Regions from separate parts of the Mycobacterium sp. 20KCMC460 genome, predicted to be linked through region 2. Evidence: predicted binding sites of a transcription regulator. Region 2 holds the regulator's gene; each other region holds the start of a gene.

Region 1 (7,945 bases), 930 kb from region 2:
CCTGCTGGAGAACGCGGCCCGGCACGGCCGCGAACGCCCCATCGACGTGGAGTGCGAATGTCGCGGCGGTCAGTTGCGGGTGTCGGTGCTCGACCGCGGACCCGGCGTGCCGCAAGAGGATCTGAAGGCCATGACCGATAAGTTCGTCAGCCTCTCGGACCGCCGCGGCACCGCCGGTCTGGGGTTGTGGATCGTTACCCAGATCGTGGAAGCCCTCGGCGGCACAGTGCAATTCGCCACCCGCGCCGAAGGCGGCCTGACGGCGTCCATCGCCATTCCGGTGAGCTGAGCCGCATCCAGGCGCCGACAACGTGGCCCGTGCGGGCCGTGGGTTGGCCCGCAGGGCTCCACTTTCGCGCGGCCCGGTGACCAAGACTGGCCACAGCCTGAAAGGACCCGCAATGACGACCGCCACCCCGACCTACCGAAACATCGACCTGAGCGACAAGGACTTCTGGGCGCGCCCGCACGAGGAGCGTGACGAAGCCTTCGCGGTGTTGCGCCGGGAGAACCCCGTGCCGTGGAGCCGGCCCGCCGACTCCGACCTGCTGCCGGCCGAACAGAACACCAAGGGTTTCTGGTCGCTGACAAAGCAGGAGGACATCCGCTTCGCCAGCCGTCATCCGGAGATCTTTTCCTCCGCCCAGGGCATCACCATGGAGGATTTCCCGCCGGAGATGATCCACATCGCGCAGTCCTTCATCGCGATGGATGCACCGCGGCACACCCAGCTGCGTGGCATCACCATGGATGCATTCAAACCGCGCAACCTGCGTCGGCTGCAGGGCTGGATCCAGGGTCACGCCCGCGACTTGATCTCCGAGATGTCCCACCTGGGCGAAGGCGATTTCGTGGAACTGGTGTCGGTCAAGCTGCCCGCCCGCATCTTCGCCAGCTTCTTCGGGCTGCCGCCCGGCGAGGTCCACGAGAAGACGATCAGCGCCGCGCAACGGCTGCTCGGCTGGACCGACCCCGAGGTGCGCGGCGACCGCACCGCTCTGGAATTGTTCGCCGGCGCGGTGCTGGACCTGCACGAGACCGCATCGGTGCTGATTCCCGAACGGCGGGCACACCCGGCCGACGACCTGGTCAGCTGGATGGTGCAGGCCGAATTCGACGGCGAGAAAATGAGCGACGACGAGCTCAAGGCTTTCTTCACCCTGCTCGCCGTGGCCGCCAACGACACCACCCGGCACGCCTCCGCCCAGGCGATCCACGCCTTCTCCAAGTTCCCCGAACAGCGCGACCTGCTGGTCGCCGACGTCGAGGGCCGGGTGGACCTGGCCGTCGAGGAAGTCCTGCGGTGGGCTTCGCCCCTGCTGCACATGCGGCGCACCGCCACCCGGGACATCACCCTGCGCGGCTCGGACATCAAAGCCGGCGACAAGGTGGTGCTCTGGTACATCTCGGGTAACCGTGACGAGGACGTCTTCCACAACCCGTTCGAATTCGACATCTTCCGCAACCCCAACCCGCACATCGCGTTCGGTGGCGGCGGCCCGCACTTCTGCCTGGGCGCGGCACTGGCGCGCACCATGCTGCGCTCACTGCTGACCGAGGTCTACACCCGCATCCCCGACATTTCCGCGCCCGAGCCGCATTTCCAGGTGGCCAACTTCATCAACGGCATCAACAGCCTGCCCGCCACCTGGACACCCGAGCAGCGCTGAGCTGGAAGGAAGATCGCATGAGAACCAAAGCCGCTGTCCTGTGGGGACTGCACCAGAAGTGGGAAGTCGAAGAGCTCGAACTCGACGGGCCCAAGGAACGCGAAGTGCTGGTCAAACTCGTGGCCAGCGGACTGTGCCACTCCGACGATCACCTGGTCACCGGGGACATGCCGATGAACCTGCCGGTGGTCGGCGGGCACGAGGGCGCCGGCGTCGTCGTCGAGGTGGGGCCGGGAGTCAGCGAGGTCGAGGCGGGTGACCACGTGGTGCTCAGCTTCATCCCGGCCTGCGGGCGCTGCCGCGCCTGCGCCAAGGGCATGGCCAACTTGTGTGAGTACGGGGCCGCCATCATGGCCGGCCCGCAACTCGACGGCACCTTCCGATTCCACGGCCGCGGGCATGACATCGGCCAAATGTGCGTGCTGGGAACGTTTTCCGAGTACACCGTGGTGCCGATCGCCTCGGTGGTCAAGGTGGACAAGGACATTCCGCTGGACAAGGCGGCCCTGGTCGGTTGTGGTGTCACGACCGGCTACGGAGCCGCGGTGCGCACCGGCGAGGTGCGCGACGGTGAGACGGTGGTGGTGATGGGAGTCGGTGGCCTGGGCATCAACGCGGTGCAGGGCGCGTCGATCGCCGGCGCGCGTTACGTGGTCGCGCTGGACCCGGTGGCGTTCAAGCGGGAGCAGTCGCTGCGGTTCGGTGCGACACATGTCACGGCCGACGTCGCCGAGGCGCAGGCGCTCGTCGCCGAGATGACCCGCGGTGAGATGGCCGATGTTTGTGTGGTCACCACCGACAGCGCCGAGGGCGCCTACGTCGCGCAGGCACTGAGCCTGGTCGGCAAACGGGGGCGGGTGGTGATGACCGCCATCCCGCACCCGACGGATACCGTCGTTGACATGTCGCTGTTCGACCTCACCCTGTACGAAAAGCAGGTTCGCGGTTGCCTATTCGGCTCCTCGAGTCCCCGCGTCGACATCTACCGGATGCTGGAGCTGTATCGAGCCGGCCGGCTCAAACTCGACGAGCTGATCACCCGTGAGTACCAGCTCGACGAGCTCAACCAGGGTTACGAGGATCTGCACAGCGGCCGCAACCTGCGGGGGTTGATCAGGTTCTAGAAACGCTGCCCGGTGTCGAGCTGGTTTCGAGTTGACCTGCCAGTCTGAGGATGAACTCGGCGACAGCGGCCGGGTTTTCCAAGGCGTATTCGGCGGCGGTGGCACGGTCGCCGTCATCGTTGTGGCGCACCATGATCGGCACGCCGTCAGCGCGGACCGCATCGAAGGCGTCCTCGTCGGTGATGTCGTCACCGAGGTAGATCGGCACCAACGGACCCTTTCCCGATCCCAGGTGCTCCATTACCCAGCGCAGGGTTTTTCCCTTGTCCCAATCCAGATCTGGGCGTAGCTCGATGACTTCGCGCCCCGTCGTCACCCGCAGCGCGTCGCGCCGGCCGGCGGTACGCACCGCCGCGGACACCTCACCGACCCGATCCCGCGCGGCGTTGCGGTAGTGCACCGCCACACCGAACCGTTTGTGCTCCACCACAACCCCCGGTATGGGGCCGAGTTGTTCGCGGAGTTCGGCGGCGGCCTGCTCCAGTACCGGTACGGCGGCCGCAGCTTCGTCGTTCTGGTGGTGGGTGCCGTCCGGCGCAGTGAGCTCGAAGCCGTGACTGCCGGCGTACCAGATGCCCGGCAGGCCAACGCGTTTGGACACGTCGGCAAGGTCGCGACCGCTGAGGATCGCCACCGGGCAGCGCGCCGCCAGCCGTTGCAGCGCGTCGGAAACCCCGGGGGCGGGCCTGGCCGCGTCGGGGTCGTTCACGATCTCCGACAGGGTGCCGTCGAAGTCGAAGAACACCGCCGGTGAACCGCTGACCCGGCCCAGTGTGCGCAGCGCATCGGGCAGCTCGGAGATGCGCTTGTCCCCGGTGCGGACGCCGATGTCGCCGGGATCGGTGACCGCCGCGTCCGCGCCGCCGGAGTCGCCGCCGACCCGGATCACCAACGCGAATCCGGCTGCGCGGGCGGCGTCGGCACCGGAGGCGTCTGCCGCGACGACGGCGCAGCGCCCCGCGCGCACACCCAACTGTTCGGCTATCTCGAGGGCGGGGTCATCGGAGGTGAACTGGGCGGTTTGGACGCGGATCTCGCGCAGCCGCTCCTCGATCGTCTCGGTGGGCTTTAGCGCCGCGTCGAACAGGACTGCGTCGATTCGTCGCGGATCGATGGTGACCGACATGGACCCACCCTCTCACGGTGGGCCAGCTTCGGGCTCAGGGGCGGCGCGCTCGCACCGGCTGCGCCGACGGCCGCCACCGGGCCGCGCCGTTGGACAGGGGCCGGGCGGGCCGCCTGCGCCGTCGTTCGAACAGTACGACCGAGTCCTGGGTGAGTGCCGCCAGATGGGCGATACCCGCTTCGATGCCCGTGGCGAGTTGCTCCAGCACGGCTGCGCCGTCGTAGTCGGCGGTCAGGCCGAACACCAACTCGTCGCCGTAGCCGAGCACCGCGACCCCGGTGCTGAGCTCGGGGGCGGTCGGCGGGATCGGCAGCAACTCTGCGACCTGCCTGCCCATCAGCGTCAGCGGTTGCCGCGGCCCCCGCCCATGGGTGGCCAGTGTCACCACATCGTTGCGTGACGTGCCGGTGAATGCCTGAATCACTTTATTGCACAAGGCAAGTGGAGAGTATTCGGCTGGCGCCGGGAGGCCTTGCGTGGTGGCATGGTGAACCGCCCGCAGTTGCATGACGGGGTCGTGAAGATGCACCGGCAGCTGCGACAGTGCGGATCCCACAGTGCGCAGTGAATCGGCTCGCGGCTGCTCGCCGCGGTCTGCGAGTACGGTTCGGAAGCCCTCGGTGACCGCTGCCAGCGCGACGTCGTCGAGACCGACCCCGAGCTTGCGGGCCACGCTTTCGGCGGTGGTGCGGGAGACCCGGACCGTGCGGTAATGCCGCAGCGTGTTCTGCGAGCCGACCGGCGAGGTCAACGTCGCCAGGGTGCCGACCGCGGCGGCGAGTCCGCTCGTCGCGTCGCTGACGGCCCGGGCCGCGGCCTTGGCGACGTTCAACGGAGCGCGCAGCAGGGTACTGGGCCAGCTTTCCCGGGCCAACGGTGAAACCTGTTTCAGGGCAACGGCATTGGTAAAAGCATCGTCGCCACTACCGTCGCAGAGCTGGGCGAGTAGACGGGCGGCCGGCGTCATGCCGTGGTGGGCTTTGATCAAGATCGCCCAGCGATTGCCCCGCAGTCCCTCGATGATCCAGCACTCCCACAACGGGCGGGCCGGGTCGAGGGGGCGCTCCAAGGCGTGGGCGATGGCGCGGAACAAGTCGGCGTCGTCGCCGGGTTGCGGCAGCGCCACCCGCTGCACATGCCGGGCCGGTTCGAATCCCGGCTCAAAGCGTTCGGCCAGCAAAGTCGCGATTCGGTCGTTGCCGGGAGCCGGCCCCGCGACGACGGCGGCGGCTCCCATCGCCATGCTCGCGTGCCGGTCTGGTCCGGGATTCCCCCAGGGTCCCGCGTCCGTCGTCGTCAGTTGCGCCATGCCCTGCCCCCAGCCCCTCGCCCCCGGCCCCGCCTGCTTTTTCAAGTTGTACCAGTATCGGTCTGGGGCGGCCGCATCGGTAGGCCTGGCAGGTTAACAGTGTGTTTTCTGGATAAAGATGCGTTTAACTGCGCAGATGGCTTACCGAGAGCTGTTGTTCGCAAATTGTTTCGGCAACGTTCAAAAGATGTTCCGGCCGCGGGTCCCCGGCAGCAGGCGGGAGCGGGCGGCCATTCGACAGTCGAACAAATGTTCGATAACATCGGGTCATGGGTTGGTATCACGGTCCGCCGAGTTGGGCGGAAATGGAGCGGGTTCTCGACAGCAAGCCGCGCCATGCCGGCGGGCCGGCACCTACCGGACCGCCCGATCCGTCCCTGGATGGGCCGCTGTCACACACACGCGGCTCATATAAAGCAAAACCGGACGGGCAACGGGTCCGCTCCGCCGTCGCATACGCCGAATTGCATGCGCATTCGGCGTACAGCTTCCTCGACGGGGCCAGTACGCCGGAGGAACTGGTCGAGGAGGCCGCCCGGCTGGATCTGCGTGCGCTGGCGCTGACCGATCACGACGGCCTGTACGGGGCGGTGCGGTTCGCCGAAGCCGCCATTGAACTGGATGTACGCACGGTGTTCGGTGCCGAACTCTCGTTGAGCTGCCAGGCCCGCACCGAACAGCCGGACCCGCCGGGCCCGCATCTGTTGGTGCTGGCTCGCGGCCCGGAAGGGTACCGACGGTTGTCCCGGCAGCTGGCTGCGGCGCATCTTGCCGGGGGTCAGAAGGGCACGCTGCGCTACGACCTCGACGCGCTGACCGAAGCTGCCGGCGGCCACTGGCACATTCTCACCGGATGCCGGAAAGGTGCTGTGCGCCAAGCGCTTTACGATGGCGGGCCCGACGCGGCGCGCCGTGCCCTGGCCAACCTGGTGGACCGGTTCGGCGCGCAACGGGTGAGTGTCGAACTGACCCACCACGGCCAGCCGCTCGACGACGAGCGCAACGCGATGCTGGCCGGGTTGGCCCCGCAGTTCGGGGTCGGTGTCGTGGCCACCACCGGTGCGCACTTCGCCCATCCGTCGCGCCGCCGGCTGGCCATGGCGATGGGTGCGATCAGGGCCCGCCAATCCCTGGATGCCGCCGCCGGATGGCTGGCCCCGCTGGGCGGGTCGCATCTGCGCTCCGGGCAGGAGATGGCCCGGCTGTTCGCGCAGCACCCCGAAGCGGTGACCGCGGCCGCCGAACTCGGTGAGCAGTGCGCGTTCGGCCTGGCGCTCATCGCGCCGCAGCTGCCGCCGTTCGACGTACCCGACGGGTATACCGAGGACAGCTGGCTGCGGGCGCTGACCATGAGAGGTGCCGCCGACCGCTACGGGCCTGTTGAGCGGGCACGCAAGGCGTACATCCAGATCGAGCACGAGTTGAAAGTCATTGCCCAACTGCAATTTCCGGGCTACTTCTTGGTGGTGCACGACATCACCCGGTTCTGTCGCGACAACGACATCCTGTGCCAGGGCAGGGGATCGGCCGCCAACTCCGCGGTCTGCTACGCCCTGGGTGTCACCGCCGTCGACCCGATCGCCAACGACTTGCTGTTCGAGCGATTTCTGTCGCCCGCCCGCGACGGGCCACCCGACATCGACATCGACATCGAGTCCGATCAGCGCGAGAAGGTGATCCAATACGTCTACGACAAGTACGGTCGCGACTACGCCGCCCAGGTCGCCAACGTCATCACCTACCGCGCCCGCAGCGCGGTGCGCGACATGGCCCGAGCCCTGGGTTTTTCGCAAGGGCAGCAGGATGCGTGGAGTAAGCAGATCAACCATTGGTCGGGGCAGCCTTCCGATATCGAAGGCATCCCCGAGCAGGTGGTGGATTTGGCGAATCAGATCCGGAATCTGCCGCGGCACATGGGCATTCATTCCGGGGGCATGGTTATCTGCGACCGTCCGATCGCCGACGTGTGCCCGGTGGAATGGGCCCGCATGGAGAACCGCAGTGTCCTGCAATGGGACAAAGACGACTGCGCCGCAATCGGTTTGGTGAAGTTCGACCTGCTGGGCCTGGGCATGCTGTCGGCGCTGCACTATGCGCGGGACCTGGTCGCCGAGCACAAGGGTATCGAGGTGGACTTCGCCCGGCTCGACCTGTCCGAACCCGCGGTGTACGAGATGCTGCAGCGGGCCGATTCGGTCGGGGTGTTCCAGGTGGAGTCGCGCGCGCAGATGGCCACCCTGCCGCGGCTGCGGCCCCGGGTCTTCTACGACCTGGTGGTGGAGGTGGCGCTGATCCGGCCCGGGCCCATCCAGGGCGGGTCGGTGCACCCCTACATCCGGCGGCGCAACGGACTGGATCCCGTCGCATACGACCATCCGTCGATGGAGTCGGCGCTGCAGAAGACGTTGGGGGTGCCGCTTTTCCAGGAACAACTGATGCAACTCGCGGTCGACTGCGCCGGCTTCTCCGCGGCCGAGGCCGACCAGCTGCGCCGTGCCATGGGGTCCAAGCGCTCGACCGAACGTATGCAACGACTGCGCGGCCGATTCTACGAAGGCATGCGCACTCTGCACGGCGCCCCTGACGAGGTGATCGACCGGATCTACGAGAAGCTGCATGCGTTCGCCAACTTCGGTTTCCCCGAGAGCCACGCGCTGTCGTTCGCATCGCTGGTGTTCTACTCGTCGTGGTTCAAGCTGCACCACCCCGCGGCGTT
Region 2 (7,945 bases):
CGCGCTGTTCGCCACGCTGGAGCCCACGACGCGGCGCGCCGAGTTCGAGGACGGCCGGCCGTACGTGCTCACCGACACCGTCGGGTTCGTGCGGCACTTGCCCACCCAGTTGGTCGAGGCGTTTCGGTCCACTCTGGAGGAGGTGGTGGACGCGGACCTGCTGGTGCACGTCGTCGACGGCTCCGACGTCAACCCGCTGGCCCAGATCAGCGCGGTTCGGCAGGTGATCTCCGAGGTCATCGCCGACCACGACACCGCGGCGCCACCGGAGTTGGTGGTGGTGAACAAGGTGGACGCGGCAAGCGGCCTGATGCTGGCCAAGTTGCGTCACGAACTGCCCGGCGCCGTCTTCGTCTCCGCGCGCACCGGGGAGGGGATCGACGCGCTGCGTGTTCGGATGGCCGAACTCGTGGGTCCGACCGACGCCGCGGTGGACGTGGTGATCCCCTACGAGCGCGGTGACCTGGTCGCCCGGCTGCATGCCGAGGGTCGGGTGCAGCAGGCGGAGCATCAGGCGGACGGCACGCGGATCAAGGCCCGGGTGCCGGCGGCTCTGGCCGCCACCCTGCACGATTTCGGTCGGGGGGCCTGACCGCTGCGATCAGCCGTCGGGGCGTCCGGCCACGCCTGCCGCCGACCAACCGCCCGGTTGGTATATGTTGGTGGCAGGTCTGCCAAATTTTCGCTACCCGGAGGTCGCACGCATGAGCGGTGCCGTCAAATACCAGCGCACGCTTTTCGAACCCGAGCACGACTTGTTCCGCGAGTCCTACCGGGCCTTTCTGGACCGCCATGTCGCGCCTCATCACGAGGAATGGGAGAAAGCCAAGATCGTCGACCGCGGCGTATGGCTGGAGGCCGGCAAACAGGGCTTCCTCGGGATGGCCGTCCCGGAGGAGTACGGCGGCGGCGGCAATCCGGATTTTCGCTACAACACCATCGTCACCGAGGAGACCACCGCCGGACGCTACAGCGGCATCGGGTTCGGTCTGCACAACGACGTCGTGGCGCCCTACCTGCTGAAGTTGACCAACGAAGAGCAGAAGCAGCGCTGGCTGCCCAAGTTCTGCACCGGCGAACTGATCACCGCGATCGCGATGACCGAGCCGGGTACCGGCAGTGACCTGCAGGGCATCAAGACCAGGGCGGTCAAGCAGGGCGACCACTACGTCCTGAACGGTTCGAAGACGTTCATCACCAACGGCATCAACTCCGACCTGGTCATCGTGGTCGCCCAGACCGACCCCGAGAAGGGTGCGCAGGGCTTCAGCCTGCTGGTGGTCGAGCGCGGCATGGAGGGTTTCGAGCGGGGCCGCCACCTGGACAAGATCGGTTTGGACGCCCAGGACACCGCGGAGCTGTCGTTCACCGATGTGCACGTGCCCGTCGAGAACCTGCTCGGCGAGGAGGGCCTCGGCTTCATCTACCTGATGCAGAACCTGCCCCAGGAGCGGATCAACATCGCGGTGATGGCGGCCACCGCCATGGAAACCGTGCTCGAACAGACGCTGCAGTACACCAAGGAACGCAAGGCGTTCGGCAAGCCGATCGGCAGTTTCCAGAACAGCCGGTTCCTGCTGGCCGAGTTGGCCACCGAGGCGACCGTGGTGCGCATCATGGTCGACCAGTTCCTGGCGCTGCACCTGGAAGGCAAGCTGACGGCCGAGCAGGCCGCGATGGCTAAGTGGTACTCGACCGAGAAGCAGGTCCAGCTGATCGACCGGTGCCTACAGCTGCACGGCGGGTACGGCTACATGCGCGAATACCCGGTCGCCCGGGCGTATCTCGATGCTCGGGTGCAGACGATCTACGGCGGCACCACCGAGATCATGAAAGAGATCATCGGCCGCGGCCTAGGCGTCTGACCTCCGCCCAGGCATCGGCAAAGTCCCCTCGCCACCCCAGCTCGCCCGGGAGTTCCGCACGCCGCGTGTTCGCGACACGAGCGCGGCACGGCATCATTTCGACATCGGCTCGGTATCCGTTTCCGTAATATCTACAATTTGACTTCGCATTTCTCGTTCGCAAGAGCAAAGTAATGCGAGCCCGGCGACGATGCGGACCGTTGCGGGGAAACGGCCCACGGCGGTGAATCCGCCGGCTCGCCAGGTGGGCAGGGCATCGGCTGGGAGGCTTGGTGAACGGGCAGAGAGGTCAATTGAGCAGGCTGTTCGGGCGGGCGTTACTCGGCTTGGCGGCTACTGCGCTGGCCGTCACGCTGATGGCGCCGACCGTCTCGGCGTCCCCGATCGGCGATGCCGAGGCGGCCATGATGGCCGCTTGGGAGAAAGCCGGCGGCGACACGTCGACGCTGGGAGCCCGCAAAGGCGACGTATATCCCGTCGGGGACGGATTCGCACTGGAATTCGACGGCGGCAAGATGTTCTACACGCCGGCCACCGGCGCCAAATACATGTTCGGACCGATCCTGGCCAAGTACGAGGCGCTGGGCGGTCCGGCAGGCAGCGATCTGGGTTTCCCGACCATCAACGAGGTTCCCGGCCTGGCCGGACCCGACAGCCGGGTCAGCACCTTCGCCGCCAGCGACAACCCGGTGATCTTCTGGACCCCCGACCACGGCGCGTTCGTGGTTCGCGGCGCGCTCAACGCGGCGTGGGACAAGTTGGGCAGTTCGGGCGGCGTGCTGGGCGCCCCGATCGGTGACGAAACCTACGACGGCGAGGTGACCTCCCAGAAGTTCACCGGTGGCGAGGTGTCCTGGAACCGCAAGACCAAGGAGTTCACCACCAATCCCGCGACCCTGGCCGAGCAGCTCAAGGGCCTGCAGGTAGCGATCGACCCCACGGCAGCCATCAACATGTCCTGGCGCGCCGCCGGCGGAGCGAACGGCCCATTGGGCGCCAAGAAGGGCGGTCAATATCCGATCGGCGGCGACGGGATCGTCCAGGACTTCAACGGCGGCAAGATTTTCTTCAGCCCGGCCACCGGAGCCAATGCGGTCGAAGGGCCGATTCTGCAGAAGTACGAGGCGGTCGGGGGACCGGTCAGCAGCGACCTGGGTTTTCCCACCGCCAATGAGGCCGACGGCGGCATCACGCCCGCCAGCCGGATCGCGACATTCTCCGCCGCCGACAAGCCGGTGATCTTCTGGACGCCCGATCACGGCGCGTTCGTGGTGCGCGGTGCCATGAAGGCCGCGTGGGACAAGCTCAAGGGCCCCACCGGGAAACTCGGCGCCCCCGTTGGGGACCAGACCATGGACGGCGACGTGGTGTCGCAGAAGTTCACCGGCGGCAAGATCTCGTGGAACCGCGCCAAGAACGCCTTCAGCACCGATCCGTCGAACTTGGCGCCGTTGCTGTCCGGCCTGCAGGTCGCGGGGCAGAACCAGCCGAGTAACTCCGCGTCCCCGCCGCCGGCTAAGAAGTTCACCTTCCACTGGTGGTGGCTGGTCGCGGCCGTACCGGTGCTGCTGCTCCTGCTGATGTTCGTATTGGTGTTGGTGGGCATGCGCCGTCGCCGCGCCGCCGGCCAGGTTGTACCCGAGTACGAACGAGAACCGGAACTCGATGTGGGCGCCGGCTACGAGCCCCGCGCCGACGTGCCCTGGGGGCACGACGACATCGACTACGGTTCCGAGCGATTCCCGCCCGTCGACGAGCAGTTCGAGGAGCATGCCGACTCCGGTCCGGCCGGGCGGGTCAGCTGGTCCCGGGGCGGGCTGGTCGGCGGCGCGGAGCCCGGCCGGGACGTCGGCGGCGACATCGATCGCGACGTTGCCGACGCTGAGCCGCGCCTCGACGACGAGTATGACGACGAATTCGCCGAATATGCGGCTGTGGGCGACGAGGGTTACGAGTCGGGGGAGCTCGCGGAGTTCGGCGACGACGAGGATCCCGACGCGGTGGGCACCACTCCGATTCCGATCGTGACGCGCAGTGCCTCCGGCGAGTTGATCGTGGAGGAACCGGCGGCCGCCGAGCCCGTCACGCCGGAAGTTTTCGAAACCGACGTCATGGTGCCGCAGACGCACTTGCCCGGCATCGGCGTGCCGGAAGTGGATGCGCTGGAAAGCGATGTGCCGGAGAGCTTCCCGGACGATGAGTACCTGAACGACTTCTACGCCGACGCCGAACCCGCCGATACTGAATCGGCTGCTGCCGAATCCGCTTTCGCCGAACACGCTTTCGCCGAAAACGCAGCTGCGGAGTCCGCCTACACCGAATCCACATATGCCGAAACCGACGAGACCGAACCCGCCGACGAGGAGTCGCCGGACTTCGCGTCTCCGCCGGAGGCCGCCCCCGTCCCCGAGGTTCGGACGGGCCGGCATGCAGCTGCGGAGCCAGCCGGGTACACCGCGGAGGCCGATACGCCGTATGCGGCTGCGCCGCGGGCCGAGGCGCCGGTGGCAGTGCCCGCGGGCAGCGCCGCAGTGCGTCCCACCATCCATCTGCCGCTTGACGATGACCCGTATCGCGCGCCGGACGGCTATCCGATCAAGGCCAGCGCCCGGTTCGGCCTGTACTACACGCCCAGCAGCGTGCTGTACCACGACACCTTGGCCGAAATCTGGTTCGCCACCGAGGACGCTGCCCGAGCCAATGGCTTCGTGCGAGCTGATTAAGCGCTCGCGCCGGCGCCGGGTTAGACCTTGCGGATAACGGTGACGACTTTGCCGAGCACGATCGCGTCGTTACCGGGAATGGGATCGAACGCGGGGTTGTGCGGCATCAGCCACACCTGACCGCCGGCCCGCTTGAACGTCTTCACGGTCGCTTCGCCGTCGATCATGGCGGCCACGATGTCACCGTTGTCGGCGACGTTCTGCTGACGCACGACCACCCAGTCGCCGTCGCAGATCGCGGCTTCGACCATCGATTCACCGACAACCTTGAGCAGGAACAGCGTCCCTTCCCCGACCAGCTCGCGCGGCAGCGGGAAGACGTCCTCGACGGCCTCTTCGGCGAGGATAGGACCGCCTGCGGCGATCCGTCCGAGAACGGGGACGAAGGTGGGTTCTGGTAATGCGTCGGAACCGGCAACGTCGGTAACCGGCGGTGTCACTGCGTCATCGGCGCCGCGCACGTCAACCGCGCGCGGTCGGTTCGGGTCGCGGCGTAGGTAACCTTTGCGCTCCAGGGTGCGCAGCTGATGTGCTACTGACGACGTCGACGTCAGGCCCACCGCGTCACCGATCTCGCGGATGCTCGGCGGATACCCGCGGGTGGTCACCGAGGAGCGGATTACTTCCAGGATGGTGCGCTGCCGCTCAGTCAGCGCGTTGTCGACCGCGTGCAAGCCCGAGGTGTCGTTGCTGTCGCTCATGGCTCCGAATGTAACCGCATCCGCGTCAAGAATCAAACATGTGTTCGACCGGCGCGTCGGGGTCCGGATCGGGCGCGTCGATCTGCGCAAATTCGTCGAATCACAAGTGTGTAACTTACCGATGGATCGGGTATTTAACAGTCACCAGCTGGTTGCACCGACTAAACCCTGTCGGTGGTGTGCTCTACCGTTTTGCTCGTGCGACACGCCTCGCTCAAATGTTCGGATATCGAACACATGAGCGACTAGTGTCGAACACACGAGCGATATGTAGTCGACCGGAGGGAACGGCATGACACTCATCTACGCGGGTCCGCACCGCAACGGCAGCACGCAGAGCCCGCTGAACAGGCCTGTCAACAGGCCCGCCAGTGAGTCTCCCTCCTATCGGGCGGGGCGCAACCGGTCGGTCCGGCCGGGGCCGGCCCCGACCCGCCGGTGCGCCGATGCAGTACTACGGCACCGGCGTCGTTCGGTCCACCGCCACGCACCACCGCCGGCCGGTCAGCGTGCGGACGACGATCGGCCTGGCTCTCCTCGCCGGGGTCATCACCGTCTGGCTGGGGCTGATGGCGAACTTCGGCAGCATCATCAACGGTGACTCGGCCGAGTCGACGAGCAAGATGCCTGCCGCATTGGCCGTGGTGCGAGTCGAGCCGGGGGAGTCTTTGCAGGACCTGGCCGCCCGGGTCGCTCCCGGCGCGCCCGTTCACGACGTCGTCGAACGCATCCGCGACCTGAACGCGCTGGACTCGGGGTCAGTCTCGGCGGGGCAGACACTGATCGCGCCGGTCGGCTGACGTCCATCGCCGCCGCAGCTTGAATAGGTAAGCGCACCAGCGCTTTTCCACTACCAGAGATCGAGGAGGATCTACTCCTAGCGTGCGCATTGGCCCGGCTGAGCGGCGCACGGGTACTCTCGGGGTGTTCTGCGGACCCCGTAACGTCAGCGCGGCGAAGGAGCGGCCATGCATTGCCCGTTCTGCCGGCATCCCGACTCCCGAGTGATCGACTCCCGGGAAACCGACGAAGGCCAGGCAATTCGTCGTCGTCGATCCTGTCCGGAGTGCGGACGCCGGTTCACCACCGTGGAAACCGCGGTGCTCGCGGTAGTCAAGCGCAGCGGCGTCACCGAGCCGTTCAGCCGCGAGAAAGTCATCAGCGGTGTTCGGCGGGCCTGCCAGGGGCGCCAGGTGGACGATGACGCCTTGAACCTGCTGGCTCAGCAGGTGGAAGATGCCGTGCGGGCCGCCGGGCCGGAGGTGCCCAGTAACGAGGTTGGCCTGGCCATCCTGGGTCCGCTGCGCGACCTCGACGAGGTGGCCTACCTGCGCTTCGCCTCGGTGTACCGATCCTTCTCGTCCGCAGACGATTTCGAGCGCGAGATCGAGGCACTGCGGGCTCACCGTAACGTGTCGGCGCCCAACTGAGCAGGCATCGGTGACGCCGGAACTGCACCCCGAACTGGCCGAGCTGGCCCCGCTGCTGGGTACTTGGGCGGGAAAGGGTTCCGGTGAGTATCCGACGATCGAACCCTTCGAATATCTCGAAGAGGTGGTGTTCTCCCACGTCGGCAAGCCATTCCTGATCTACGGGCAAAAGACCAGGGCGGTCACCGACGGGAAGCCGCTGCACGCCGAAACGGGCTATCTGCGGGTGCCGCAACGCGGTCACCTCGAGCTGGTGCTGGCGCATCCCAGCGGTGTCACCGAGATCGAGGTCGGTAACTACTCGGTCAGCGGTGACGTCATCGAAATGGAGACGGTCACCTCCGATATCGGTCTGACGCCGACAGCCAAACACGTAACCGCCCTTGGGCGTTCCCTGCGAATCGACGGCGACCAGTTGTCCTATTCGCTGCGCATGGGTGCGGTCGGTCAACCCGTGCAGCATCATCTGTCGGCCGTGCTACACCGCAAATCCTGACCGGCGTGCGCGTCAATCGATCTGTCGCACAGTGTCTTCGGTGACGCGGCCGGCGATCCGGACCCATGTTCGCGGACTCCAGCGGGTTTCGATCACCGATCCGTTGCCCTGCGTGATCACCAGATCCCTGCTCAGGTAGTCGGTCAGCCGCATGGCCGCCGAACCGGTTGCCTGGTCCTCGGCCACTCCCAGGTTGGCGGCGAACATCCGGGCCCGGACAGCCCCGGCGGACCGGTCGGCCCAGGCCCAGAGGTAGTGCGCGACATCGTCGGAGTAGTCGGCGGGATCGGCGGACACGACCGCGTCCGGTGACTCCAGATCGTGGATGGCGAAGTCGGGTGCCCACTCCGCGGGTGCCTCGATGGCGGTGCGATCGTCCTCGTAGCTCACCTGCACCAGGCCGGCCGGCACCTGCAGAGTGTTGACCGGCAATCCGCGTTCGCGTAACCACCACGACGCGCCGACGGTCGGGTGGCCGGCGAAGGGCAGCTCGATTAGCGGTGTGTAGATGGTGGCCTGAGCCGAAGTGGAATCGGCGGTCGGCATCTCGACGAAAACCGTTTCGCTGTAACCTAATTCGGTTGCGACGCGCTGCCGTTCGGTGGCATCGACCACGTCGGCGTCCACCACCCCCAACGGGTTGCCGAACCTGCCGTCGGAGTCGGTGAAGACCCGCAGCACGGTCACGTCGACGGTCATGAAGCTTCTGACCTAGGTTGCGCTGCGCTCG
Region 3 (7,945 bases), 790 kb from region 2:
AACCTCGGCTACGGGACGGCGGTCAACCGCACCGTCGCCAAGCTGGCGCAGCGCGACGAAAACTGGGTCGAGGACTGGGTGATCGTGGCCAACCCGGACGTGCAATGGGGCCCGGGCAGCATCGACGCCCTGCTGGAGGCCGCCACCCGGTGGCCGCAAGCGGGCGCGCTGGGGCCGCTGATCCGGGATCCGGACGGGTCGGTGTACCCGTCGGCCCGTCACCTGCCGAGCCTGATCCGCGGCGGCATGCATGCGCTGCTGGGGCCGGTCTGGCCGCGCAACCGTTGGACCAAGGCCTACCGGCAGGAGCACCTGGAGCCCAGCGAGCGTCCGGTGGGCTGGTTGTCGGGCTCCTGCCTGCTGGTCCGCCGGGCCGCGTTCGAGCAGGTGGGTGGTTTCGACGAGCGCTACTTCATGTACATGGAGGACGTCGACCTCGGCGACCGGCTGGGCAAGGCCGGCTGGCAGTCCGTCTACGTGCCGTCGGCGGAGGTGCTGCACCACAAGGGCCACTCGACCGGCCGCGACCCGGCCAGTCACCTGGCCGCGCACCACCGCAGTACCTATATCTTTCTGGCCGACCGCCATTCCGGCTGGTGGCGGGCCCCGTTGCGGTGGACGTTGCGCGCTTCGCTGGCGCTGCGCTCGCGGGTGATGGTGCGCAGCGCGCTGCGCAGGTCCCGTAAGTCGCTGCGGCAGGAGTTGAAGATGGCAGAAGGGCGGCGCTGAGGTGGCAACCCACGAAGTCGACGCGGTGGTCCTGGTCGGCGGCAAAGGAACCCGGCTGCGTCCGCTGACGCTGTCCGCGCCCAAGCCGATGTTGCCGACGGCGGGGCTGCCGTTCTTGACCCATCTGCTGTCGCGGATCGCCGCCGCGGGCATCGAGCACGTGGTGCTGGGCACGTCGTACCGGGCGGAGGTGTTCGAGGCCGAGTTCGGCGACGGGTCCAAGCTCGGCCTGCAGATCGAATATGTGACCGAGGAGAAGCCGCTGGGCACCGGCGGCGGCATCGCCAACGTGGCGGGCAAGCTGCGCCACGACACCGTGATGGTGTTCAACGGCGACGTGCTCTCCGGGGCGGACCTGGGCCAGCTGCTCGATTTCCATCGCGACCGCCAGGCCGACGTCACGCTGCACCTGGTGCGGGTGAGTGACCCGCGGGCGTTCGGCTGCGTGCCCACCGACAGCGAGGGCCGGGTCACCGCGTTTCTGGAGAAGACGCAGGATCCGCCGACCGACCAGATCAACGCCGGCTGCTACGTCTTCGCCCGCGACATCATCGACCGGATCCCGCGCGGGCGTGAGGTCTCCGTCGAGCGGGAGGTGTTCCCGGCGCTGCTGTCGGACCCGACGGTGAAGGTCTGCGGGTACGTCGACGCGACGTATTGGCGCGACATGGGCACACCCGAGGACTTCGTGCGCGGATCGGCGGATCTGGTCCGGGGGATCGCGCCGTCACCGGCGCTGCACGGTCACCGGGGTGAGCAATTGGTGCACGACGGCGCCGCGGTGGCGCCGGGTGCGCTGCTGATCGGTGGCACCGTCGTCGGCCGCGGCGCCGAGATCGGGCCCGGGGTGCGGCTGGACGGGGCGGTGATCTTCGACGGCGTCAAGGTCGAGGCGGGCAGCGTGATCGAACGCTCGATCATCGGCTTCGGCGCCCGGATCGGTCCGCGGGCGCTGATCCGCGACGGCGTGATCGGCGACGGCGCCGACATCGGCGCCCGCTGCGAACTGCTGCGCGGCGCCCGGGTGTGGCCGGGGGTCTCGATTCCCGACGGCGGCATCCGCTACTCCTCGGATGTCTGAACCGCCCGCCGCACCAGGTGCTCCAGCGCGTGGTCGGTGCCCTCGGGTAGCGCCCCGGCCGGCCACCAGCGCAGGTCGTCGGACTCGTCGCTGATCGCGATCTGTGCGCCGGCCGGGGCGTGCGCGACGAACTGCAGATCCAGATGCCGGGTCGGTACGCCCAGCGAGCAGGTCAGCGCATGGACGTGCACGGCAACCAGTCCCGGGTTCAGCCGCAGGTCGGGGATGCCGGATTCCTCGACGGCCTCGCGCAGCGCGGCGGCCAGGATGTCGGCGTCCTCGTCCTCGCAGTGCCCGCCCAGCTGGACCCAGCGGCGCAGTCGCGGGTGCAGGGTGAGCAGCACCCGCTCGCCCCGGTGGTCGAGCACCAGGGTCGAGGCGGTGATGTGGCCCGGTTCGCAGGCCCGGCGGCAGGCGTCGTCGCGGGCCAGCACGAAGCCCAGCACCGCCTGGCGCAACGCGTCCTGGCCGGCATCCGGCGCCTGCCATTCGGACAGCAGCGCGATCACCGATTCCCGCAGCGTCATCGGCCCCTCCGTCCGATGCGACGGTCGCGCAGGGCGATCCACGCTGCGCGGCAGTCCGCCACCACCGCCGGCGACAGGCCCAACCCCTCGATCAGCACCCGGCGGTCCACCAGGTCCAGCGCCTTCTCGATCTCGTTGGCCCGCAACAGCAGATCGACGTCGTCGGCCAGGCCGGAACCGGCATACCCGGGTGGCGGGACGGGCAGCCGTTCGGCCTCGCCGGGTTCGAGTTCCAGGATGCCGCCGCCGTAACTGCGGCCCATGGTCTCGGCGAAGGCGAACGTCGCACTGTTGTGGAACGCCGCGGCCAGCGCCGTGGGGTCCACGCCCGGGACGACCCGCACCCGGTGCACGGTGTCGGTGCTGGTCGCCGCGGCCGCGTTGACGGTCAGCCGGGGCGCCTGATGAATCTGGCGCAACAGGAACAGATCGGGGTTCCACAGCGACGGGGTGGTCCACCACGGCTTGCGCAGCGAGCACTTGTAGCCCAGGTGGACGCCGGCGGCCTCGCCGGCCTCGATGTGCGCGACCAGCGCGGTGTCGGCGGGTTGCGCCGGGGCGTTCAGCAGCCAGGTCCGCTGCCCGTTGGCGACATCGCCACTGCGACAGTCGATGTCGTAGTGCAGACCGGACAGCTGCGCGCTGCGCGAGACCAGCGGGACACAGTGGTGGGTCAGCCCGAGTTCGCGGGCCTGGGCGTCGGTGAAGGTGAAGAAGCTGTTGCGGCCCGTCACGATGCCCACGTCCACTTCGGCGACCCGGCCCAGCCGGGTCAAGGCCGGGCTGCACGCGAGGTCGCGCAGCGTCCGGATCGCCGCCGGGTCCAGGAAGTACTTGGTCCACTTCTCGGTGTCGTGCAGCAGCGCGGGAGCCGCCGGTACGCCCAGATCGGCGGCGGCCAGTGCGTCCGAGTCGGACAGCTCGACGGTGCGGATGTGCGCCGGCCCGGCGCCGACGACCCCGCAGAACAGCACCACCTCCTGCAGCGCGCCGGCGAAAACGAGCCGGCGGAAGCTGACCAGGGTGATCTCCCGATACCGGCGCACCAGGAAGTCGCGTAGCTGCGCGGCGTAGCCGACCTGCAGCAGCTCGGCGGGCAGCACCAACCCCACCCGGCCGCCGTCGCGGACCAGGGCGGTGGCGGCCACCACGAACGGCACCCACGCGTTGGTCAGCTTGGTGGGCCGCAGCCCCTGACGACACATGAATTGCAAGGCGGCCGCCCGTTGATCGGTGGGCCAGTTGCCGAACCGGATGTAGGGCGGGTTGCCGGCGACGCCGTCCCAGCCGGCACCCGGCATCGTTGCGGACCAGGCGAACAGGTCGGCGTCGTCGACGGGTGCGAACTGCCGTGCCTTGGCCGCCTCCTCGGCGACGAGTTCCACGCCGTGGGCCTGCTCGGTGAGCGCGGCGAGCTCGCGCAGGATCCGGCCGTCGCCGCAGGAGGGCTCCAGCACCCGGGGCCCCGCCTGCACCACCCATCCGGCCAGGAATCGGGCGATCGGCTCCGGGGTGTAGTAGCCGCCGCGCACCTTGTCGGGCGAGGCCGGGGTCTTCCCGGCGAACGTCCTCATCTGCGGATCAGCAGGTCCGCTGCGTCGACCGGCTCCCGCAGCCCGGCCGGCTCGGCGGGGTAGCCGATCGCCACGGCGCCCAGCGGTTCCCAGTCGGCGGGCAGTCCCAACTCGTCGCGGACCAGGTCGGCGGCGAAGATCGTCGACCCGATCCAGCAACTGCCCACCCCGCGCACCGCCAGCGCGACCAGCAGGGCCTGTACGGCAGCACCCACCGCGACGGTGAACATGGTGTGCTCGGCGGCGGTGCGCGCCGCGTCCGGGTAGTGGTGCGCGCCGTCGGGGACCAGGAAGGGTATGACGACTTCGGTTGCGTCGTAAAGGATTCGGCCGCGGGCGACGCGGCGCTCGACAGCATCGGCGGGTCGGCCGTCGGCACGCAGGTCGCGGCGCCACTGGTCTTTCATCCGGTCCAGCAGCCGGGTGCGGGTCTGCTCGGACTGCACCCAGACGAACCGCACCGGCCGGGTGTGGTGCGGGGCCGGCGCGGTGAGTGCTTCGGCGACGGCGGCCTCGACGAGCTCGGGCGGTACCGGCTGGGTGCTGAACCGCCGCACGGATCGTCGGGTCAACTGGGCTTGGCGCCGGCCCAGGTCCAGTGCCTCGGCGGTGCCGAGCCAGAACAGGTCCTCGGTGCCGGGGCGTACCAGATCCCGGGCCGTGGAGCCGTCGTCGGTCGGCTCGAGTCCGCGCACCACGGCGACCGGCATCGCGGTCAGCTTGCCCTTGACCAGGTCGGCCGCGGCGGCGACTTCGTCGGCGATGGCGATCTCGGTGACCACCAGGTCGTTGCCGTGCCGGTCCACCGCGCCGGAATAGTTGTGCAGCACAGCCAGACCCGCGCTGCCGACGGCGGCGTCGATCTGACCGTTGCGCCAGGCCCGGCCCATGGTGTCGGTGATGACCACGGCAACCTCGACGCCGAGCCGCTCCCGCAGGGCCGACCGCAGGGTCGCGGCGCTGCCGTCCGGGTCCACCGGCAGTAACGCCAATTCCTTACGCCCGACGTTGGATCCGTCCACCCCGGCCGCGGCCTGCACCAGACCGAGCCGGTTCTCGGTGATCAAGGTGCGCTCCTTGCGGGCCAGGACGCGTACCGCCTCGTCGTCGACCAGCTTGCGGCGCAACGCGTCTCGGCGCTCCGGATCCGACGGTGCCGGCACCAGCCGGCCTTCGCACTTGGACACCACCTTGCTGGTGACCACCACCACGTCGCCGTCACGCAGCCAGGGTGCGGCGGCGGACACGGCAGCAGCCAGGTCGTCGCCCGGCCGGAACTCGGGAAGCCCGGCGACGGGCAGGATTTCGATCGCGGCAGCGGTTCCGTGTTCGCCCGTCGGCGGCAGGGCCGGGTGCCCGTTCACCCGGTCACGCCCGCAATCTCGAGGCCGGCGCGCACCATCTCGGCCGTCGCGGCCGGATCGGTCATCAGCAGCGGGACGGAACGTGTCGTCACGCCGTCGATCTCGGCGTGGTCGCCGTCGTGGACCAGCCAGTAGTCCAGGATCCCGGTGCCGCTGCGGGCGCCGTAGTGCTGGCCGACGGCTTGGGCGGTGGACTGGACCCCGATCACCGTCAGGCAGGCATCGGCCATGCCGCGCAACGGCTTTCCGCCGATGATGGGGGAGTAGCCGACGACGGGGGCCGGGGCCGCTCGCAGCGCGGCCCGGATGCCGGGCACGGCCAGGATGGCGCCGACGCTGACCACCGGATTGGACGGCGCCAGCATGACGACGTCGGCGTCGGCGATTGCGGCCAGAGCTTCGGTTGTGGCGCTTGCTTTTTCGGCCCCGACGAAAGCGAAGCTGTGGGTGGGCACCTGGGCGCGGTACCGTACCCACCACTCCTGGAAGTGGATCGCCCGCCGCGTCGCGGAGGCTGGGTCGCAGTCCGGGTCGGTGATCACCACGTGCGTCTCGCAACGGTCGTCGCTGGCGGGCAGCAACCGTGCGCCGGGTTGCCAGCGGTCGCACAGTGCCGCGGTGATCTGGGTGAGCGGGTAGCCGGCGTTGAGCATCTGGGTGCGCACCAGGTGCGTGGCCAGATCGCGGTCGCCGAGGCCGAACCAGTCGGGCTGCACGCCGTAGCGCGCGAGTTCCTCCTTGGCATGCCAGGTTTCGTCACGGTGACCCCAGCCGCGCTCCGGGTCGACGCCGCCGCCCAGGGTGTACATGCAGGTGTCCAGGTCCGGGCAGATGCGCACCCCGTGGATCCAGGCATCGTCGCCGACGTTGACCACGGCACTCAATTCGTGGCCGGTGTCCCTGGATTGAGCAAACCCTCCGAGTCCGAGCAGATGCTGCACCCCGAGTAGGAATCGGGCGCCCCCGACGCCGCCGACCAGAACGGTGACCTTCACACCGCAGGACAGTACCCGGGTGCGTGTGGCATGGTGGTTTCGGTAACCGCTGTGGCGCAAGGGACTTGTGATGAATCTGTGGCCGACACGCCGCGGCCCGACCGCAACAGAATCGCCGAAATTCGATCACGAGATGGTATGGAAATGCGCCGAAGTGCTTGACCAAGATCGCCGACCCGTGTCTAATCACATCAGTGTCATTTCCCGGTTGGCCGGCCGGTTCCGGTGTCGCAGACCGAGATTCGATCACTTGTTCGAATTGGGTATCTGTACATCAAAACAGTGGGAAACCATTTCATTCTCAATCAGTGAGGAGGCGGAGGCATGTCCTATGAGTACCTTCGGGGCGTAATGGGAAGCGCACCGCACGCCGTTCCGGGTTCGGCTGTGACGTCTTTGCCGATGCCGACGGCACCTGTCCGCCCTCATCTGAGTGTGGTTCCAGACGCGCCGGCCGCGTTCGAGCCGGAGCCGCTGGAGGAAGTGCCCGCCGATCAGTGGCAGGACAAGGCGCTGTGCGCGCAGACCGACCCGGAGGCCTTCTTCCCGGAGAAGGGCGGCTCCACCCGCGAGGCCAAGAAGATCTGCCTCGGCTGCGAGGTCAGGCACGAGTGCCTCGAGTATGCGCTGGCTCACGACGAGCGCTTCGGTATCTGGGGCGGTCTGTCGGAACGCGAACGCCGGCGCCTCAAGCGCGGAGTTATCTAGCCCGCCAACACAAGTCAGTCGTCGATCGTCGGGTCGATGACCGAGGGTTCCACGTCCAGATAGATGGCCACCTGGGCCACCAGTATCTCGTGCAGCAAGTCGCCGAGTTCGACGGTGTCTTTCGCCCGTCGCTCAATTGGCTTGCGAAACAGCACAATTCGTGCCCGCGTCGCGTTGCCGCGGACGTCCACTCCGGCCGGTATCAGCCGGGCCAGCGCGATCGGGCCGTCGGCGATCACCTCCGGTGGCCACTGCACGCTGTCGGGGTCTTTGGCCGCGATGCGCGGGATCTCGTCGACGGCGACGTCGAGCTCGGACACCCGGTCGCGCCAGCGCCGCTCGATGGGTTCGTAGGACTCGAGCACCGCCATGTCGAACCGCTCGGCGCGGCTGCGCCACCCGGGGACCGTCGGCGGCAGCAGCGGGCCGCGCGGATCGCGACCCCGGCGCCGGGACCGGTGCCGGGATGACCCGGCCGCCCCGACCCAGGGTCGGCCGCTCCGGCCGCTGGGGCCGGAACCGCGGGAATCGCTCACGCGCCGATGGTAACGGTTGCACATCGTGCCCCGACGCGTTGCGCGTGTCCGGCGCTGCGGCGGCGGCGGCGCGCGATAGCCTTTCGATCGTGAACGTACCCCGTCGCTGCTGCCGGCCCGGGTGTCCGCACTATGCAGTGGCAACGCTGACGTTCGTCTACTCGGACTCCACAGCGGTGGTCGGCCCACTCGCTACCGCGCGGGAACCCCATTCCTGGGACCTGTGCGTCGGTCATGCCGGCCGGATCACCGCCCCCCGCGGGTGGGAACTCGTCCGCCACGCCGGGCCGCTCAATGCCGAGCCCGTCAACCCCGACGAAGACGATCTGGTCGCCTTGGCCGACGCGGTCCGGGAGGGCGGCGCCGCTCGGGGCGGTGCCGTGGTGAACGGCTTCGGAGTACCGGGCGCTGACCTATACGACGGGTACGAC

Evidence for each region. Region 2 encodes LexA, which represses DNA repair genes until DNA is damaged. Its sites were predicted from a motif close to CGAACANNTGTTCG; they were not measured.
Region 1: a site for LexA is predicted at 5,472-5,485, ahead of MKCMC460_RS07120 (error-prone DNA polymerase). Genes of this name have one in related genera too.
Region 3: a site for LexA is predicted at 6,514-6,527, ahead of cofD (2-phospho-L-lactate transferase). Genes of this name have one in related genera too.

What each region holds. Positions count from the first base shown of each region.
Region 1 covers NZ_AP025524.1:1,522,115-1,530,059, forward strand. Annotated here, with positions in the region: gene MKCMC460_RS07095 (HAMP domain-containing sensor histidine kinase) at 1-289, shown strand, start outside; gene MKCMC460_RS07100 (cytochrome P450) at 402-1,670, shown strand; gene MKCMC460_RS07105 (NDMA-dependent alcohol dehydrogenase) at 1,688-2,794, shown strand; gene otsB (trehalose-phosphatase) at 2,784-3,920, opposite strand; gene MKCMC460_RS07115 (wax ester/triacylglycerol synthase domain-containing protein) at 3,955-5,229, opposite strand; gene MKCMC460_RS07120 (error-prone DNA polymerase) at 5,499-7,945, shown strand, end outside.
Region 2 covers NZ_AP025524.1:2,456,810-2,464,754, forward strand. Annotated here, with positions in the region: gene hflX (GTPase HflX) at 1-592, shown strand, start outside; gene MKCMC460_RS11535 (acyl-CoA dehydrogenase family protein) at 705-1,865, shown strand; gene MKCMC460_RS11540 (LGFP repeat-containing protein) at 2,138-4,588, shown strand; gene lexA (transcriptional repressor LexA) at 4,609-5,289, opposite strand; gene MKCMC460_RS11550 (LysM peptidoglycan-binding domain-containing protein) at 5,736-6,089, shown strand; gene nrdR (transcriptional regulator NrdR) at 6,258-6,719, shown strand; gene MKCMC460_RS11560 (peroxynitrite isomerase) at 6,730-7,215, shown strand; gene MKCMC460_RS11565 (PhzF family phenazine biosynthesis protein) at 7,228-7,914, opposite strand; gene MKCMC460_RS11570 (alpha/beta fold hydrolase) at 7,927-7,945, opposite strand, start outside.
Region 3 covers NZ_AP025524.1:1,661,828-1,669,772, forward strand. Annotated here, with positions in the region: gene MKCMC460_RS07730 (glycosyltransferase family 2 protein) at 1-729, shown strand, start outside; gene MKCMC460_RS07735 (sugar phosphate nucleotidyltransferase) at 731-1,810, shown strand; gene MKCMC460_RS07740 (NUDIX hydrolase) at 1,792-2,337, opposite strand; gene MKCMC460_RS07745 (class I SAM-dependent methyltransferase) at 2,334-3,911, opposite strand; gene MKCMC460_RS07750 (coenzyme F420-0:L-glutamate ligase) at 3,908-5,257, opposite strand; gene cofD (2-phospho-L-lactate transferase) at 5,272-6,270, opposite strand; gene MKCMC460_RS07760 (WhiB family transcriptional regulator) at 6,622-6,978, shown strand; gene MKCMC460_RS07765 (metallopeptidase family protein) at 6,993-7,400, opposite strand; gene MKCMC460_RS07770 (DUF3499 domain-containing protein) at 7,604-7,945, shown strand, end outside.